Regions from separate parts of the Pelotomaculum isophthalicicum JI genome, predicted to be linked through region 3. Evidence: riboswitches for the same ligand, from Rfam matches in the RefSeq annotation. Region 3 holds a riboswitch; each other region holds the start of a gene.
What was found. Region 3 has a riboswitch for molybdenum cofactor ahead of L7E55_RS10060 (heterodisulfide reductase-related iron-sulfur binding cluster). Riboswitches for the same ligand answer to the same signal wherever they lie in the genome.

Region 1 (5,810 bases), on a different contig from region 3:
GTTGTCGCCCGCCTCCACCTTGAACGTATGCGGCCCCTGGACATTGGTGACTTTATAGAGCCTGGGGCTGCTGCCTACTTCTGCGATCTTGCCTCCGTCCATATAAATCTTGTAGCCGATTATACCCATGTCATCAACGGCTGGAGTCCAGCTGAGGTCCACATCGGAGCCGACCTTCTCACCGGTTAAAGTGCTGCCGCTCGGCCAGGTGGGAGGACCTGTGTCAGTACTGCTGCCGCTATCGGAGTTGGTTTGGGTATATGTGACGAACCGGGTGAAGTGCTTGGTCCAGATCACGAGATCTGAGCCGTCGTCAATTTTGCCGTCCCCGCCGGCCGGCAGCGCATCTCCGGCGGCTTGCGTGTTCTCGGCCATGACCGTGCTGATCTTGGTAAAGGTGATGCCCCTGACGTATCCGGCGTCTTTCCTAGCCTGTCCGGGAATGATTATCTTAACTGCATTATCGAAGGTCAGCGGAATATCTCCGAAACCGATCTCGACGGCGGCATTCACCGTCGCGGTCCTGCCTTGGTCGGCCGTCACCGCCACGGAGTTGTTGGGCTTGACGGTGGGCACGTTGATGGTGCCGTCCCAGGACGCAGGAGCGCTGATTGTAACTCCAGCCGGGATTTGTACCTGTACCGGACTCGCGTTAATTGTGGTGTTGGCATTTATCGTAACCGCCGGCAGCGCGCTGGTCGTTACCGTACCACCCGCCGGGGCGCCCAAAAACGCCGATACGTTAATCGTCGCGTCCGTAACGCTGCCGGGAACCGTCACCGTAGTACCGGAAGGTGTGCCGCCGGTGATCAGCAAGTCTTTACTGCCGGCGGCGACGGTCACGTCGCCGGTAACAGCGGGTGCCGTAGTAAAGAGGATGTCGCGTTCGTATCCCATGGGGCCGCGATCAGTATTTTTGGCTATTAGATTACCGCTGATAATGATTTTATACTGTACGCCGGGCGTCAGATCATTTAAGGGAGATACGAAAATATTGTTTCTTTCTTGGAAATTAATCGTGTCTTTCGGCGTACTGGCCGTTTCAAGGTCCGGTATCCTGAACACGTTAACAGGCACACTTTGTCCAGCATTTTCACCGGAAGCAATCTGCAGGCTGATGCAGTTCTTGTTGGAATAGGTGCTGTTATCCCAAACACCGTCGTTGACCACGTTATTGGAAAAGATCAGCTTAATCGTGGGCCTTAGCGGCACACCGCTATTCCCCTCAATGGCAACTCTGGTGGTGGATGACGGGGGAGTGCCGCTGATGGTGGTCAGGTAGGCGCAGGAAAGGTATGTGCCTGCTCCAGGCGAGATCGTGCTGGATGGACCATTGGCACTTACATTGCCGACCCTGTCGAAAGCTTCGATTTTGCAATAGTAACCCTGGCCGGTGGTCAGGCCGGTGAAGGTATATTTTGTAATGGATGCGTCGTCAACGTTGGTGATCACCGGGTCAACAGGCACTCCATTATTCGTAGCGGTGGCCATAATGATCTTGTAACCGGCCAAACCACTCCCGTTGTCTGTGGCAGCGGGCCAGCTGATGCGAATACTTGTGTCGGAAAGAGAAACATACGAAAGTTTGCCATCAATCGGCCAGAAGGGCGGCACTATATCGACGTCCGCTGCTGTGGTGACGTCAACGCTGGGACCGTCGGTGCTATAATTGCCCAACGCGTCGAACGCCTGCACTCGGAAAGTGTATGGAGTGCTTGCAGTCAGGCCGGTGATGTTATATGTCGTGTCCCCGTAGACGGTAGCGACAACGCTACCGCTGCCGATGATCTGGTAGCCCGCCACTCCCACGTTATCCTGGGCGTCAGACCAGGTCAGGGACACACTGTTTTTGGTAATGCCGGAAGGCGTCAAGCTGCCGTTAGTCCAGTAAGGTGGGGTGGTATCGGGCTCGGCCGGGGTCGAGGCATTGGCTGTCGGCCCGCCGGTGCTCCAGTTGTTGCCGGCGTCGACGGCTTCCACCCTGAAGTTGTAAGTGGCGCTGCTGTTCAGGCCAGTGAGGTTGTATTGCACCAGGCCGCCCGCCTGCGTATACGTCGCGCTGCTCACGGTATAGGCCACCGCGCCGTCCTGGTAAATCTGATAGCCGGTCACCCCCACGTTATCCGAGGCGGGAGTCCAGGTCAGGGTGAGCCCGCTGTAAGTCACGTTGGAAACGGTCAGCGAACCTCCGTCAACCCAGACGGGCGCGGTGGTGTCGGCAGGACCGTCATGAGTCAGGTCCCCGGTGAACTTGGCAACGAAGGCGTCACTGGCGCCGCTAAGCGAAGGTTGGCATGCGCCGGTAGTAATCGGGAAGCCGCTGGCGGCGGGCAACCCGGTCAGGTAGACGTTGCCCCAGGCGTCCAGCGTCATGTCATAGGGTGTATCATTGCTGTTGGCCCCCCCGAAGTATGTGGAGGCGAGCAGGCCTGACGGGTCGCTGGCCGTCCTGGTCAGGTCGCCCTTCATCCTGCTGATGACGATGTCGGTGCCGCTGGTGCCGTTTCTAGCCGTGCTGTAGGCCCCAGCAGAGCACGGGTAGGAACTAGGACTCGAAGAAGTACCTTCAATATATAAATTGCCACCGGAATCCAAAACTATTTTCCTCAGTGTATCGGCGACGCTCGTGCCGAGATAGGTCGCGGCGAGCCGCTGGGTCAGGCCGCCGTTCAGCTCGGCGATGAACATCTCATTGACGCCGTTGCTGCCCGTCTGGTAGGCTGAGGCGTAGCCAGGGCCGGCGGAGACAAAATCAGTTTCTGTCGTATATCCGCCGGCGTATACCACCGTGTTCCCGCCGGCGTCCTTGCCCAGGGCAATTGAAACGAGGGTTTCGCCGCCGCTACCGGTGCCGAGGTAGGTGGAGGCCAGGAGGTTGGCCAGATTGTTATCCAACTCGGATACAAAACTCTGGAGGTTGGCATTTGTGTTTTTTACCTGGTTATAAGCGCCCGGGGTGACCGGCAAGTTTTTTGACGCGTTATATACAGTATTTCCTGCCACGTAGACATTGTCGCTGCTGTCGATGGACATGCAATATATGGTAGTTGCGGCCGCGCCGCCCAGGTAGGTGGAGGCGCGTAGTTCGGACAGGTCGGGGCTAAACTTGGAGATGAACCCGTCGGTAATCGCGGTGGTTGCTTTGTGCGCCTGCTGGTAGGCGCTGGAGGTGGTGGGTAAATTCCCGTCCATGTACGTTGTCCCGGCCACGAAGACGTTGCCCTGGCTGTCTATACCAATGGCGTTTGGCCGGTCATTGTCAGCGCCCCCCAAATAGGTGGCAGACTTGAGCTGGGAGAGGTCGCCGCTCAGCCTGGCAACGAAAATGTCGCTGGATGAATGCGTGTCAACGTAACCTTGATATGCCCCGCCCGGGTGGGGAAAGTCGGGCGACATGGTGTACCCGGTCAGGTAGACTTCGCCCGACGGGGCGACCGCCAGGCAATTGCCGGTATTATTAATTGAATCGGCAGCGCTCCCGCCCAGATAGGTGGCCGCGAGGAGCCGGGTGAGGTCGGGGCTCATTTTGGCCACGAACATGTCACCGTTGGCGGTGTCTATTTGTGTATTCCCGAAACCCTGCGACGCGCCCGGGAAGGTCGGCGACTTGGTGGTGCCCGCCACGTAGACGTACCCGTACTTGTCCAGGGCGATGCAGTAGCCCGTTTCCGCCCCGCTGCCGCCCAGGAAGGTGGAACCCAGCAGCGGGTCGATCACCAGGGGACAGGCGCGGTTATACTCGCCTAGTTCAAAGCCGTAACTGCCGCCGTTTACCACGTAAGCGACATTAACTTCAACGCGCTGCCCGCCGATTTCCTGGTAGGCGGACGGGCGGGTCATTTCGACCGTGCCTAATTTTGTGGACAGCTCCAGCTCGCCCCGGTCATTGACGGTGAGCTTGTCCGCGCCGGTAACTTTAACCGCGATGGCGGCAGGGTCGCCGCCGGGGGCCACGGTAAAGATTTTCTCCACGTTGTCGCCGTGAGCTTTAAGGTTCACGCTGATCTTGTCGTAAACCTCGCCCAGGGTGATCATGCCGTAAGACGGCAGGTTGGTCCGCCACTTGCCGCTGTCGTCGCCGAGGTAGTAGTTGACGGAGGCGCCCGGTTCTCCCACCGGGGCCGGCGCCAGCGCCCTGGCCCCGGCAAACTCCTCTCTTACCGCCCAGCCACCGTCTTCACCTTTGGGCAAGGCGTAAGTTAGGCCGTCATTAGTGACAAAGACGGTTCCAGCGAAAGTGCCGGCGTAAAACTTAACTCGCTCGTCTTTAATCTGGCCCTCGTTTGGCAAGAAGGGCACTTGGACGGAGGCCATTTTCGCCTGCATCTCCGGGGTAGCGCCGCCGGCCGCGGCTGTTACGGCGCTACCCGCCAGAGCGAAGGTCCCACCTAGGCAGAGCAGCGCCGCGGTTAACAAACCAATAATTAATTTTCTGAAGCGCAAAATGATATCACTTCCTTTGCTAATGGTGTTGCCGCCGGGCAAAATAACCGATGACTTTTACGAATCTTCCGATGAATTTTCCTGTTCAAATCGCTCCTGGCTAAATCCGGCATCTACATCATGGTTTACCCAACTATCACCCCCCCCAAAAAAATCTCTAGTCAATCTCCCGCAAACAAAAAACAGCCGTGTACGGAAAACGCACACAGCCGTTGAAGATAACTGGCACTAGACCCTTTCCGCACTGGGAGGCATACCCTTTTCAAGGTATACCCTATCGGTCAGCCGCCATAGCCCTTAAAGCCAAGGATAATGTGCCAAATAGCCACAGGCGGGTAGACTCGGGTGGTGGTATGAAATTGTTAGTTTCCGGTAAACATTGGTTGAAAAGCAATAAACCAGTATGTCATAAGTCAAATAGCCACAGGCGGGTTACTCGGATGATATGATACTGATCTGGTTCTATGAACATATACCATGATATTCTACATTGTGGAACAAATTCCTACCCGCTTAAAAAAATTTGTCTAGGTAGGAAAACCCCGGTCTGACGGCCGGGGCTGAGAATAACAGCTCATTTCACCTGATTTTAAGAGGTCGTAGCACCTGATCCGGCCGCGGAAAAACCCGCTTCAAGGGTGTAGGTGGTATTCTTGGGCACGACTCGGAAGTAATAAGTGGTAAGAGGGCTTAGCTCATATGCACTATTATCCGAAGTGTCCCCGGCCACGAATGAGAAAGGAGCGGTACCGGTGATGTCACTTACATTAAGTTTCGTAAAGCCCGTCCACTGGTTGGTGGAATAGTAGACGTCATACGCTTCGGTTGCGCTAGAATTGGTGATGCCGCTGGCGTTCCAGTGCACTGTCAGCGTGGTGCTGGTTGGAGTATCAACCGTGGGCCTGTTGTCCAACCAGGCGGGGAGGTCGTTGCTAAGTGAGCTGAAACTGAGCTGGTTGTTGGTTATTTGGGCATGGGTCCAGGAATTGCCGCTTATGTCAGTGACAGGCGGCACGTCCAGGGTATAGCTGTGGGTGCCGGCGGAATAATCCCGGTTATAGCAGGTATTGGTATTGCCCTGGACCGTCTCGGGGAAGAAGAAGAAGGTGTTCGCGGTATTGGCAAATGGCTTGTAATTCTCGGCACCTGAAACGGCGTAGGCATCGATAGTGTCGTCATAGACAACTGCCGTACCGCCTTTTTTATAGTTTGCCACCAGGCCGTTGGGATCACTTAAACTTAATAAGGTGGCGGCAGTGGTGGAGTTGACGGGCCGGTCAAAAATGACGCCCACGTTGGGCTCATAAGGCACGTTTGAGGTGCCCACAGTGTAGGTGACAACTGGCGCAACACTATCACTGAAAGCA
Region 2 (5,810 bases), on a different contig from region 3:
TTGAAAACCGAGTGAGAGCAACTCTCGGATTTTCCCGGATACAATGTTGGCACCGTCGACCACTTTTCCTGGGGTAGTACTAACACTAATATCTTCCGGCCGCAACAAGACATGTACCGTATCGCCCACATCGGCCATACTCCCGGAGACCCTGATTGTATTCTGGTCTACCTGTACGAAAACACCACGTCCATCCTTTTCCACGACTGTACCGGGGAGCATATTTTCTATACCTACCAAAGACGCCACAGTCCGGCTGGCCGGCCTTGTCAAAATCTCGCGGGGAGCAGCTGTTTGAATAATCCTGCCTTTTTCCAGAACTACTACCCTACTGGCCAAGAGAGGAATTTCACTAAAATCGTGAGTAACAAAGACACAGCTTATGCCGGTATCGCGCAAAATTCGCCCCAGTTCTACTGTTAGTGCCGTCCGCGTGGGGGCGTCTAGCGCCGAAAAAGGCTCGTCCAAAAAAAGTACTTTTGGCTCCAGAACTAGTGCCCGGGCTAGACTCACCCGCTGTGATTCACCACCGGAGAGGTGGCGCACCGAACGATGGATTAAGTGTTCGATGCCCAGTCTTTGCGACCACTCAGTAACTGGTACACGGGATTTTTCCATGGGAAGTCCCCTTACCTTCAGACCGGAAGCTATGTTATTGTAAACAGTTGTATCCAGCAGCAGGGGTTCTTGGAAAACCATTGCCATAAGGCGGCGCTGCTTGATAGGTTTTTTCCAGTCAACTATTTCGCCTTTAAAAAACAACTCACCGCCGGTGGGGCGCTGTAAAAGCATCAGCACCTGCAATAGGGTGCTTTTGCCGGCTCCGTTGGGGCCTATTAAGGCAACGATCTCACCCTGGTTGAGAGAAAAATATTCAATATCTAATATTTTGTTTTTCCCTTTAGTTAGCGAGAGATCTTTTACTTCTATGACTTTTTCGCTCATGAGGTCCGCCTCCACTGTTGTTGAATTGTCAAAATCAGGGTTATGCCATAAGCCAGGGTCAGTAGAATAAAGCTGATTGCCATTGCGATGTCTAAGTTGCCCTTGGAAACTTCCAACACAGTGGCCGTGGTCAGAACCGCAGTTTGGCCTTTAATGTTGCCGCCAACCATCATGGACGCACCCACTTCAGAAACCACGCCGCCAAAGCCAGCAATAACTGCCGCTAGAAGGCCCATCCGGGCTTCCCGCGCCAGGAGAAAAAGCGTTTGCCACCAGGTGGCGCCAATGGCAATAATTTGCAGTCTTAGTTTGGGGTTTAGCTGCTGAATGGCGGCAATGGTAAAACCGGTTACGATGGGAAAAGCAATCAGGGATTGGGCGATGATCATTGCGATTGGGGTATACATTAATCCCAGGAAACCCAAAGGCCCGTACCGCCACAGAAAAATGCTCACCCACAGGCCCACTACCACTGGCGGAAGCCCCATGCCGAAGTTTACAATGCTCACAATCAGCTTACGCCCGGGAAACAAGGATAGGGCCAGGAACGTTCCTAAGGGAACCCCAATCAATACACTAATTAACGTTGCCGTGCCGGAAACCTTGATGGTAAGCAACGTAATCTCAAAAAGGTCATGATCTCCTGTAAAAAGTAATTCCAGCGCTTTTATGAAGCCTTGCCATATGATGTCCATTTCCTCTTTTCAACTCCGTTCAGCTATTTATCCAGGTCTTCCATATTCTTATATTTACAAGAAAAACACCTCCCATCGAGCGTGTCATAAAATTAGCCCCAGGTTCTTTACCAAGGCAATATTAAAAGCCGGCCAGGCATTGCGAAAAAATGCCCTATCCGGCTGACGTGCGAATTAAGCTCTCCTTTCCGCAATGGGAGGCTTGAAGGTTTCCCTTCAAACCCTGCCGGCCAACCACCATAACTTTAGAGTTTCAGGTGAAAAGGCTCGGAGATAAAAATATTTTATTTATTCTAGATATAACTGGTTAAATAAAAACTCAGCAGGTGAGCCCTATGAATTATGGAACACTTTGCCGCGCGCGCATAAAAAACCCCTACTATTTAAAAGTAGGAGTCATTAGCCGCTCATAGGCATCAGGCGAACTCCATCGCCTCTTAAATGATAAAACTATGAACAATGTAAATACATATTTACAATACTCATAAAAAATACCATGGAAAAACCTTATTGTCAATCAACTTTATTGGACAACCAGGACCGAAATATCGGACTTGCGTAAAAGTTTTTCCACGTAACTACCGAAGAATATATCTTTTATCATGTTATCTTTTCTGGGTGTTACCACTACGAGGTCAAACATGCCTTTTTGAACAAAGTTTTTTAACTCTTCACAGGATTCGCCTGCGATGGTATGCGTAGGCAAGTCAAATCCCGCTAAGCTAGTTAAAAACCTGGGCCTGTCCGATTCTTTTTCAACAAAAGTTAGCTCGCCGGCTGCTTCTTGGTGAAATGCCTTAATGTCGGAAACATGTTCCGGCTTTTTAAGCAACTTGACCAAATGACATTCCGAACCAACCATTTTCGCTAACTTGAGGCCACTATTCAATGCCCTTTTTGCTCCCGGCGAACCATCATACACAACCAAAACTCTGTTGAACATTTTGGGAGCCCCCTTTGTAATTCTTTCCCCTTGCTGAAAATTAGTCTAAACAGAAAACTCCACTATATACCTGTTGGAGTTTCATATTGACTTAATAATTTTTTTCAAATAAAATTTTAATAAGCGGATATTATGAGGTGATGGAGCTCACTTATATGCCTTGTCGAGGCTAATAGCTCCTACCAATATTTTCTTATTGGTGGGAGTTTTTATTTTTTGCCGGCTTCGTATATAGCGCCGCTACCTGTTTTGACAGTTCTTATGGCAATCTTTTTTACGAAAGGGTGATTTGTGGTGCTGGACCATTATGTGCTAAAGAAAAATAGCCTTTTGCAGATCCTGGCTGAAGCAGTTGATTTTGCTGCAAAAAAGGGAAACAGCCCAGCCGCTTCGCTTTTAAAAGAGAGTGCGGATAAACTTTCCCGGGAAACTTTTACCCTGGTCATACTCGGTGAATTCAAAAGGGGCAAGTCCACCTTCATCAACGCTCTTCTGGGCGGCAACCTGCTACCGACTGCCGTCGTGCCGCTGACAGCCATTCCCACCATAATCCAGCACGGTGAACAACTCGGCGCCTCTGTCATTTACCTGGACGGCACCAGAAAAGCAATTCCGGTCAGCCAGATCGCCGATTACGTTACTGAAAGGGGAAACCCCAAAAACATCAAAAAACTGCGCGAGGTGCAAATCATTCACCCGTCGGAATTTTTAAAACAAGGCGTCATCCTGGTGGACACACCGGGTGTCGGTTCTGTCTATGAGCATAATACCGACGCGGCGTACGCTTATCTTCCCCATTCCGACGCCGCCATCTTCATGATTTCCATCGATGCCCCCCTCAGTAAAATAGAAATTGACTACTTGAGAGATATTTCTAAATATGTGAACAAGCTTTTCTTCGTATTGAACAAAATCGATATCGCTTTACCGGAAGACATCACCGAGGCATTGGCATTCACCAGGGAGACCCTGTGGAACAGCCTGGGCGAAGGAGAATACGACCTGATTCCTCTCTCGGCGCGCCAGGCCCTGCTCGGAAGAACCGGCGGCGGAAACGGACAGCTGCGGGTGGATGCCGGCGGCATTGAGAAGCTGGAAGAAGTGCTGGGAAATTTTATCCGGAACGATAAAGGGCGGCTGCTCCTGGAGTCTTCCGCCGCCAGGGCGTTACGGACCATCAACGAACTGGAACTGGAACTTCAGCTCTGGCAGCGGGCGATGGACGGCTCGCTGCAGGATCTGGATGAAAAAATCACACTTTTCGCGGCTGAACTGGAAAAGCTGGAACAAGAGCGGGAAGACTCGATTTATCTCCTCTACCGTGAGGTGGACCGTTTGAGCGCTATGGTCGAAGAGGATATTAATGAATTCAGGACGGCTAAAACAGGTGAGCTATTACATCTGATCGAGGAATCTTATAAAAAAGAGTCGTCCGAAAAGTCAGCAAAAGAGTTGACTCATTGCCTGAACGATTTCAGCAGAAACCTGATCCAGTCGGTATTGAATGAAAAGCGCAACGAAGAGCGCTTGAAGGTAAGGAGTCAATTTGAAAAAGTGTCGATGCGGTTCTTTAGCCGGATCGAAGGGATTGTAGATAGAATGATGTCTATCTCGGCCGAGATTTTCGATGTGCCGGTGGAAAAATCATCATCCAGAGAATACATTATGGGTTCTAAAAAATTCTTTTTTCACTTCGAAGAGCACCCGACCTTTATTCCTTCGCTGGAAATGCTGTCTGTCTCCGGTTTACTCCCGAAAGCGTTGATTAGCGGCCACCTTCTTAATAACGCTAAAAATAAGCTGGTGGAATTATTTGACCGCAACTGCGGCCGGGTGCGCTACGATCTGGCGGACGGCCTGAAAGAAGGCGTGCGGGACGTGGCCGGCGAGCTCAGACTGCGCGCCGACGCGGTGTCCCAAGGGCTGCGTACCGCCCTTCAGAAAGCCAGGGCGGAAAGGGGATTGAGTGAGGAGGAACGCCGTGAAAGGGTAAAGATCTGGCAAAGGGATTATAACGAACTGATTAAGATGAAGGAAACAATAAGGGAAATCAACGCCTCGCTGTAGCGTTTAACAAAGAACTTTTCAGGGAAACAAAATCTTTGTAAATCTGGTGAGTAAATGTGGCAAACAGCAGGCCACCTTTTTATCAAAGCACTATTGAAAAATTACTGCTTGAAAATCGTTGCCCCCCATGTATTTACGGTGAGGAAAGCAAGAAAACATACCTGACGTGGTTTGATATCGAATATTATAACAGCCTTCCCACAATGCTTGAGGTGTCTAAAAATGGTTTTTGCAAACAACACGGCTGGCAAATATCCTCACTGGGCAATAAATTGAGCACGCTTAATCAATTTGTTGCAAACATCAAGTTGACTGAGCTAAAAAACATAAAAGCTGTTTTACAAAGCAACAAAAATGGATGGCTTGGCCAGATATGGCCTCTTTCCATTATTTTTTCAAGACGGTCTGTAAATGTCTTCCTTGATATCCTAATAAGATTGCATACTACTAAAAAATGTCCGATATGTGAAACAATTGAGCAAGGTGAACAGATGGCTTTAACTTACATGGCCAGTTTTTTAAAAGAAAAAAAAGGACAGGAAATATACCGGAAATCGCCTGCCCTTTGTTGGAGACACTTAATAGGTTTATTCTACGAAGTTCCAACAGAGATAACGCTTTTATTAGCCGATATTCATATTGAGCAATTGCAGAAGTTAGATAGTGATTTTGAAGAATATTTCAGAAAAACGGATTATCGCTTTTCCAATGAGCCAAAGGGGGAAGAACAACTGGCCTGGCTGAAAAGTTTAAGATTTTACGTCGGTGAACGGTTTAAATAAAATTGGTACCTGATTGAATCAATTATCGGACAACCAGGACCGAAATATCAGAGTTGCGTAGCAGTTTTTCCACGTAACCGCCGAAGAGTACATCTTTTAGCGCAGTATCTTTTTTCGGTGTTACCACTACGAGGTCATAATCACCTTTTTGAACAAAATTTTTCAATACTTCGCAGGAGTCGCCCAGGATGGTATGCGTGGGCAGGTCGAATCCCGCCTGGCTGGCTAAAAACCTGGCGCCGACAAATTCTTTTTCGATAAGAGCTAGCTCGTTAGCCGCTGCTTGGTAAAATACCTCAATATCGGAAATGTGTTTCGGCTTTTTAATCACCCTAACTAAATGACATTCAGAACCTGACATTTTCGCTAACTTAAGCC
Region 3 (5,810 bases):
TTCCTGGGTAGCCTTGTACCAGCCCTGCTCTTTGGTGTAGCCTTTGGCAACATCTTTCAGGGCTTACCAATGGACGCCCAGGGTTACCACGGGAGTCTCCTGACTCTGTTGAACCCTTACGGCCTACTGGCCGGATCGCTCTTTTTGCTGCTTTTCCTGGAGCACGCAGCCATTTGGGTTTCTGTCAAGACGGAAGGTGAATTAGAAGCCAGAGCCCGGGCGCTTGCGGCAAAGCTGTGGTGGCTCCTGCTGTTGGCAGCCGCGGGGTTCCTGGTTCTTACCGCTTTTGCTACGAAGCTTTATATTAACTTTATGAGCAGTCCGGCCTGCTTCGCGGTTCCCGCCGCTGCTGTAATCGCTTTGTTAGGCATGAAAATGTTGATATCCGGGAAAAAGTCCGTAGCGGCTTTTTTCTCCTCCTGTGTGACGATTGTGACGGTCACTTTCACCGGGGTCATCGGTCTGTTTCCCAACCTGATACCATCAAGTCTTGACCCGAGGTATAGCCTGACGGCCTTTAATTCATCGGCCAGTCAATATACCTTGAAGATCATGACGCTGGTGGTGGCCATCTTTATACCCATTGTGATCGCTTACCAGGTCTGGACGTATATCATTTTTAAACACCCAGTTACGGAAAAAGATTTAAGTGACCCGGATTCCGGGGCATATTAACCAAGCTTTTTGAGGGAGGAATTATTTTGGAATTAAATCTACAAACAGCAGCAGAAGGAGAAAATTATGAGTGGACTTCGATGTATAAGGAATTTCCATGTCCATTATGGTGAAGAAGCTCCAAGGGTCTGTCCAACTTGCGCACATCCACAGGCCTATTTCGAAGTCAGGTTCGAAAACTATGCTGTGGATGGTACATCATCTAAAATGAAAGGACGCTATAATGGCTAGTTAAATAAAATGAGATCTAAAAGGAGGAAGGGCAATGGAAAAACATGTTTGTATTATTGGTATTTTAGTTAATCAAAAATCAGAAAATGCACCCAAAGTACAGCAAATATTGACGAAATATGGCTCATTAATTTTACTTCGTAGTGGAATTCCTTATTCTAAATGTGATCGTGGCATAATAAACCTAACGGTAGAAGCCACTCCTGATGAACTGGATAGTATGAATAAAGAGCTTAGTATTATTGAGGATATTGTCGTTAAATCAATGATATTAGCTAATAACGGGTTAGAAGCCTGGAATTATCTAGAAAAGGTTTTCAGTGATATGGGGGCAAATTTTACAGAACAAGTTCAGTTAGTGATTACTGACATCGAAATGCCCAAAATGGACGGACACCATTTGACGAAACGCATTAAAGAACACACGGAACTCGCCAAATTACCCGTTGTTATTTTTTCATCACTAATAACAGATGATCTGCTACATAAAGGTGAAGCGGTAGGAGCCGATGCACAGATAAGTAAGCCGCAGTATCCAACTTTAATTAACACTGTTGACAAGCTTATTTTGTAAACAGTGATTTGGATTACTATACCATTATTTTGCAAGGGGAGGTGTATTTATTTACCACTACCCATTTGTTCAATTGTTTTTCTATTTTTCTGTGCCAGACTAGTAATGTCTTTAGCAGATTTTGCTGAAAGATCGGCAAGTTTTCTTACTTCTGCGGCAACAACAGCAAAAGTTCGTCCGTTATCCCCAGCCCTTGCTGCCTCTATTGAAGCATTTAATGAAACCATATTGGTTTGTTCTGCTATTTCTCCAATAATAGCAGCCGCTGACTCAATATCACCATTAAAAGCTACTAACTGCCGTAGCTGATCGATAATATAATTTTCTATTGCTAGTTGCATATCAAAATTTAAACGTTTTTGAAAAGCAATATTTGCCTGAATAAATTCGGTATTATTTTCATTGTTACAAGTTTTTTGTAATATTTTAAATATTTCCTTGTAATATATTTGATAGGCACCTATGTACCACTTAGGAAAAAGGCCCACCTCACGATGTTTTTGGCCGATATAAAGCCGTTGCTTCACGTAATCTTCATTAATAGTGTCCGAGGCTAAACTAATAAAATACTTTCTTTGAGTTTCTTTTAAACGATTAACAGTACTTTTGGCTTCTATTAAGTTTCTTAACTCAGGATATTTCAGAATATGATTATAGAATGCATCTACAACCCGATCAGCTTCTTTGATAAAAATATCCTTAAATTTACCCATTAGCGCTAAATCTTCGGTAGTTATATTTAAAAAGTCTATCTGATCATTACGGGAAATATTATTTACCATTATATGCCACCACCTCCCAAAACGTTAAATTGGCTATATATTCGATAAAAATATTTATTTTCCTTTAAAGAATCAGACCTAATCAACCAAGCTTTCCAAGAAATTATATCAAGCGAACAGACTCACCTGGAAAATACTAAATGTGGGGTTGATTAGTCGGAAAGGGCTGAGAGCAATAATTCTGCTATATCCAGAACCATAATGTCACCTGGTTCCTGCCGCTCTGTTTTTTCCTTAAAAATAGTACGACAATAGGGGCAGGCGGTAATAACCATTGAAGCCTCTGTAGCCAAGGCCTCTTTAACTCGATTAACACTTATCGGGTTTTCTCTTTCCGACCTGGTCCAGAAACGTCCGCCGCCGGCACCGCAGCAAAATGATCCCTTTTTGTTCCTGGGCATTTCTATTAAACGCACGCCAGGTACTGATCTCAATACATACCTGGGCTGCTCATAAATATCATTAAATCGCCCCAGATAACAAGCATCATGATAGTTAACGGCAGTATTCCGCGGGTGGGTAATCTGGAGTCTGCCCTGCCGCAGAAGGTCGGCCAAAAAAGCCGCGTGTGAAATGATGTCATAATTCCCGCCAAATTGAGGATATTCATTTTTAAAGGTATTAAAGCAGTGGGGACAGAAGGTAATAATCTTATTGATACCGTACTTCGCCCAACTGGAAATATTCCCCTGGGCTATTTTTTGAAAAAGAGGTTCATTACCCATCCTTCTGGCCGTTTCACCGCAACACCGCTCTTCCTTTCCGAGAATTGCGAAGTCCACTTTGGCTGATTGCAGTATTTTGGCAAAAGCCGCAGCCGCTTTTTGGGTTGGTTTGTCAAAAGTTCCCTGACAGCCGACAAAAAACAAATAATCGGCATCGGGCTTTTCAGAAATGCTTGGAATCCCTAATTCACCGGCCCAAATATAGTCGTGACCGGGTTTTCGTGGTTTACCGTAAGGATTATCCGATTGCTCAAGATTATTAAAAAACTCTTTCATGGCAGGGGGGATATGTTTTCCCTCCGATACGATACCGCGTCGCATATCAATAATTTTGGAGAGATGGTCAATAGATACGGGGCAAGCTTCGTTACACCCGCCACAGGTAGTGCAACTCCAAATAAAATCATAGTGGAAAAGGTCGCCTGCCATTTTTATTGAAGGTTTGTTTTTTAAAAGCTCAGAACCCTCTTCTTCCAGATATGTGCGGATAAAACCGTTTAGTCTTTTGGGCTTTAACCATTCTTTACTACGTTCCGACGGGCACTCCCGATGGCAGCGCCCGCAAAGCACACAGCTAAAGGTATCAAGCAACTGCTTCCAGGTAAAATCATCAACTGTGTTTACACCGCGTACTTGTTTACTTGTTTCCGCCAGTGAAGCCGGCTGAAGGGATCCTTTCGTACGCAAAGAACGCCAATAGATATTAAAAGGGGCAAAGACAAGGTGAAGATGTTTAGAGTTTGGAATAATAAATAGAAGAGAAAAAATCGTTAAATAGTGAAACCACCAACTTATTTCCATGAGAATGAGCAAGGCAGGCGCGCCAAGGAAAGAAAGCCTGTCAGAAAAAGCAACAACCAGCCAGGCGCCAGGCAATGCTCTTTCCATTAATATGGAATGAATGGATAAGTAAAGGAGTTCGCTAAGGAAAATGAAAAAAATTAAAATAGGAATAGCATAATTCCTAAATGAACTATGAAACCAGTTTTGTTTAAAAAGTTTTAAAAATAAGCGGCGAAAAGTAAAACCAATAATCCCTATTGATACCAATAAAATAAAAAGATCTCTTAAAAACAAGAACCATGGATGCTCCAAGAATGTTATTTCCGCTTTAAAAAGAACTATGGCCGCCATGTCCAAACTGCTAAATATTAAAACAATAAAACCCCACATGATAAAACCGTGGAAAATGCCGGAAAGAGGATATTCCGCAATCTTTTTTTGCAGGAAAACAGCCTGACAGAAATATTGCAACCTTTCCAGACGGTGATTACTACAATTTTCCGGTTTTCCCAAGCGAATATAACAAATACGCCTATATATTTGGAAGAAAAAATAACTAGAGGAAATAATTAATAAAGAAAAAAATATTATTACGCGCATATTAACCTCGACACACGACAATTTGTGTTTAAAAAATCATATAAAAAGGCAATTTCCGTCTGGAAACTGCCTTAACTTCTAGCAATTCTTTCATGTCTTTTAATAAAAGACTCAGAAAGAAAATCTCCTTTCCAGACGGGAGGCACAGATGTTTCCATTTGCACCCAGTGGTTAAAAGCCATAGCTCTCGCTTTAGGTGTTTTAACTCGGAGCGCGTTATTAAATTTATTAACTAAATATATTAATAACGTTTACCGTTTAAGTCAACTTGGTTTAATCAAGTTGAGTAAAATTTATCGCAGACAATTTACTGTATTCCAAATTTACTGTATTCCAATGGCATGAACGAAGTCACGGCGATTTCTTCGCGGGTTTTGATTATAACACCCGGTATTTCACAGGTGCTTGGTATTATAAAACATATCGTTTGCGTGAGGATAATCTATATGCTAAAATATTTTGGGAATAGTTAAGCGCTTTGCGCTTTTTTAGTTTAAACATATTCATACTAGTTATATAACGCATTGTATGCCTGTCATGAAGGGGGAGTTTTGATGTCCGGACATTCTAAGTGGGCTACTATCAAACGCAAAAAAGCTAAAGTAGATGCTCAACGGGGTAAACTGTTTACACGCTTGGCCAGAGAAATTATGGTTGCCGCGAGACGAGGGGGTAAAGACCCGGATGGCAATATGCAACTTAAAACCGCTATTCAAAGAGCCAAGGAAGCAAATATCCCGAATGAGAATATTATGCGCGCTATACAAAAGGGAGCGGGTGAACTAGGCGGTGAAAATTATGAGGAGTTTAACTATGAAGGTTATGGACCCGGCGGAGTTGCGGTAATGATTGAGATAATGACCGATAACCGTAACCGTACGGCAAGTGAAATAAGATATCTGTTTTCAAGAAACGGCGGCAGTCTGGGTGAATCCGGATGTGTCGCCTGGATGTTCCAGGAAAAAGGATTGATTGTGGTTGAGAAAGCAAACTGCAAATATAGCGAAGATGATTTGATGTTGTTGAGTATTGAAACGGGCGCGGAGGATTTTAAGGTAAGTGATGATGAATCCTATGAGATTACAACTGAGCCCGGTGACATGATGACGGTAAAAGAATCCCTGGAAAAGTCCGGTGTCGAGATAGCCTATGCGGAGGTTACTAAGCTTCCATTAAACACTGTCAAACTGGAAGGACAAGAAGCGGAACAGATGGTAAAATTAATAGATGCGCTTGAGGAACACGATGACGTGCAAAATGTTTATACTAACTTCGAGACGGATATGTTGGCGGATATGTAGAAAACAACTAAATGAACTGGAGCAGGAGACAAGACGTTTGGAGGTTTTATAATGAAAATATTGTTGCATATTTGCTGCGGTCCTTGCTCAATATACCCTGTTCAGCAATTGAGAGAAACAGGAATGGATATTTACGGGT

Region 1: linked by a shared signal. The riboswitch ahead of L7E55_RS14370 (DUF7948 domain-containing protein) and the one ahead of L7E55_RS10060 (heterodisulfide reductase-related iron-sulfur binding cluster) in region 3 are both predicted to bind molybdenum cofactor.
Region 2: linked by a shared signal. The riboswitch ahead of L7E55_RS13985 (ABC transporter permease) and the one ahead of L7E55_RS10060 (heterodisulfide reductase-related iron-sulfur binding cluster) in region 3 are both predicted to bind molybdenum cofactor.

What each region holds. Positions count from the first base shown of each region.
Region 1 covers NZ_JAKOAV010000033.1:11,590-17,399, reverse strand. Annotated here, with positions in the region: gene L7E55_RS14370 (DUF7948 domain-containing protein) at 1-4,443, opposite strand, end outside; molybdenum cofactor riboswitch at 4,660-4,802, opposite strand; gene L7E55_RS14365 (fibronectin type III domain-containing protein) at 5,033-5,810, opposite strand, start outside.
Region 2 covers NZ_JAKOAV010000031.1:9,756-15,565, reverse strand. Annotated here, with positions in the region: gene L7E55_RS13990 (ABC transporter ATP-binding protein) at 1-945, opposite strand, end outside; gene L7E55_RS13985 (ABC transporter permease) at 942-1,640, opposite strand; molybdenum cofactor riboswitch at 1,806-1,925, opposite strand; fluoride riboswitch at 2,024-2,084, opposite strand; gene L7E55_RS13980 (universal stress protein) at 2,164-2,583, opposite strand; fluoride riboswitch at 2,711-2,772, shown strand; gene L7E55_RS13975 (dynamin family protein) at 2,878-4,650, shown strand; gene L7E55_RS13970 (DUF6062 family protein) at 4,707-5,432, shown strand; gene L7E55_RS13965 (universal stress protein) at 5,455-5,810, opposite strand, start outside.
Region 3 covers NZ_JAKOAV010000017.1:46,401-52,210, reverse strand. Annotated here, with positions in the region: gene cydB (cytochrome d ubiquinol oxidase subunit II) at 1-675, shown strand, start outside; partial or broken gene L7E55_RS17590 (rubredoxin-like domain-containing protein) at 772-906, shown strand; gene L7E55_RS10070 (TM1266 family iron-only hydrogenase system putative regulator) at 941-1,480, shown strand; gene L7E55_RS10065 (globin-coupled sensor protein) at 1,528-2,262, opposite strand; gene L7E55_RS10060 (heterodisulfide reductase-related iron-sulfur binding cluster) at 2,415-4,241, opposite strand; molybdenum cofactor riboswitch at 4,479-4,594, opposite strand; gene L7E55_RS10055 (YebC/PmpR family DNA-binding transcriptional regulator) at 4,925-5,671, shown strand; gene L7E55_RS10050 (epoxyqueuosine reductase QueH) at 5,723-5,810, shown strand, end outside.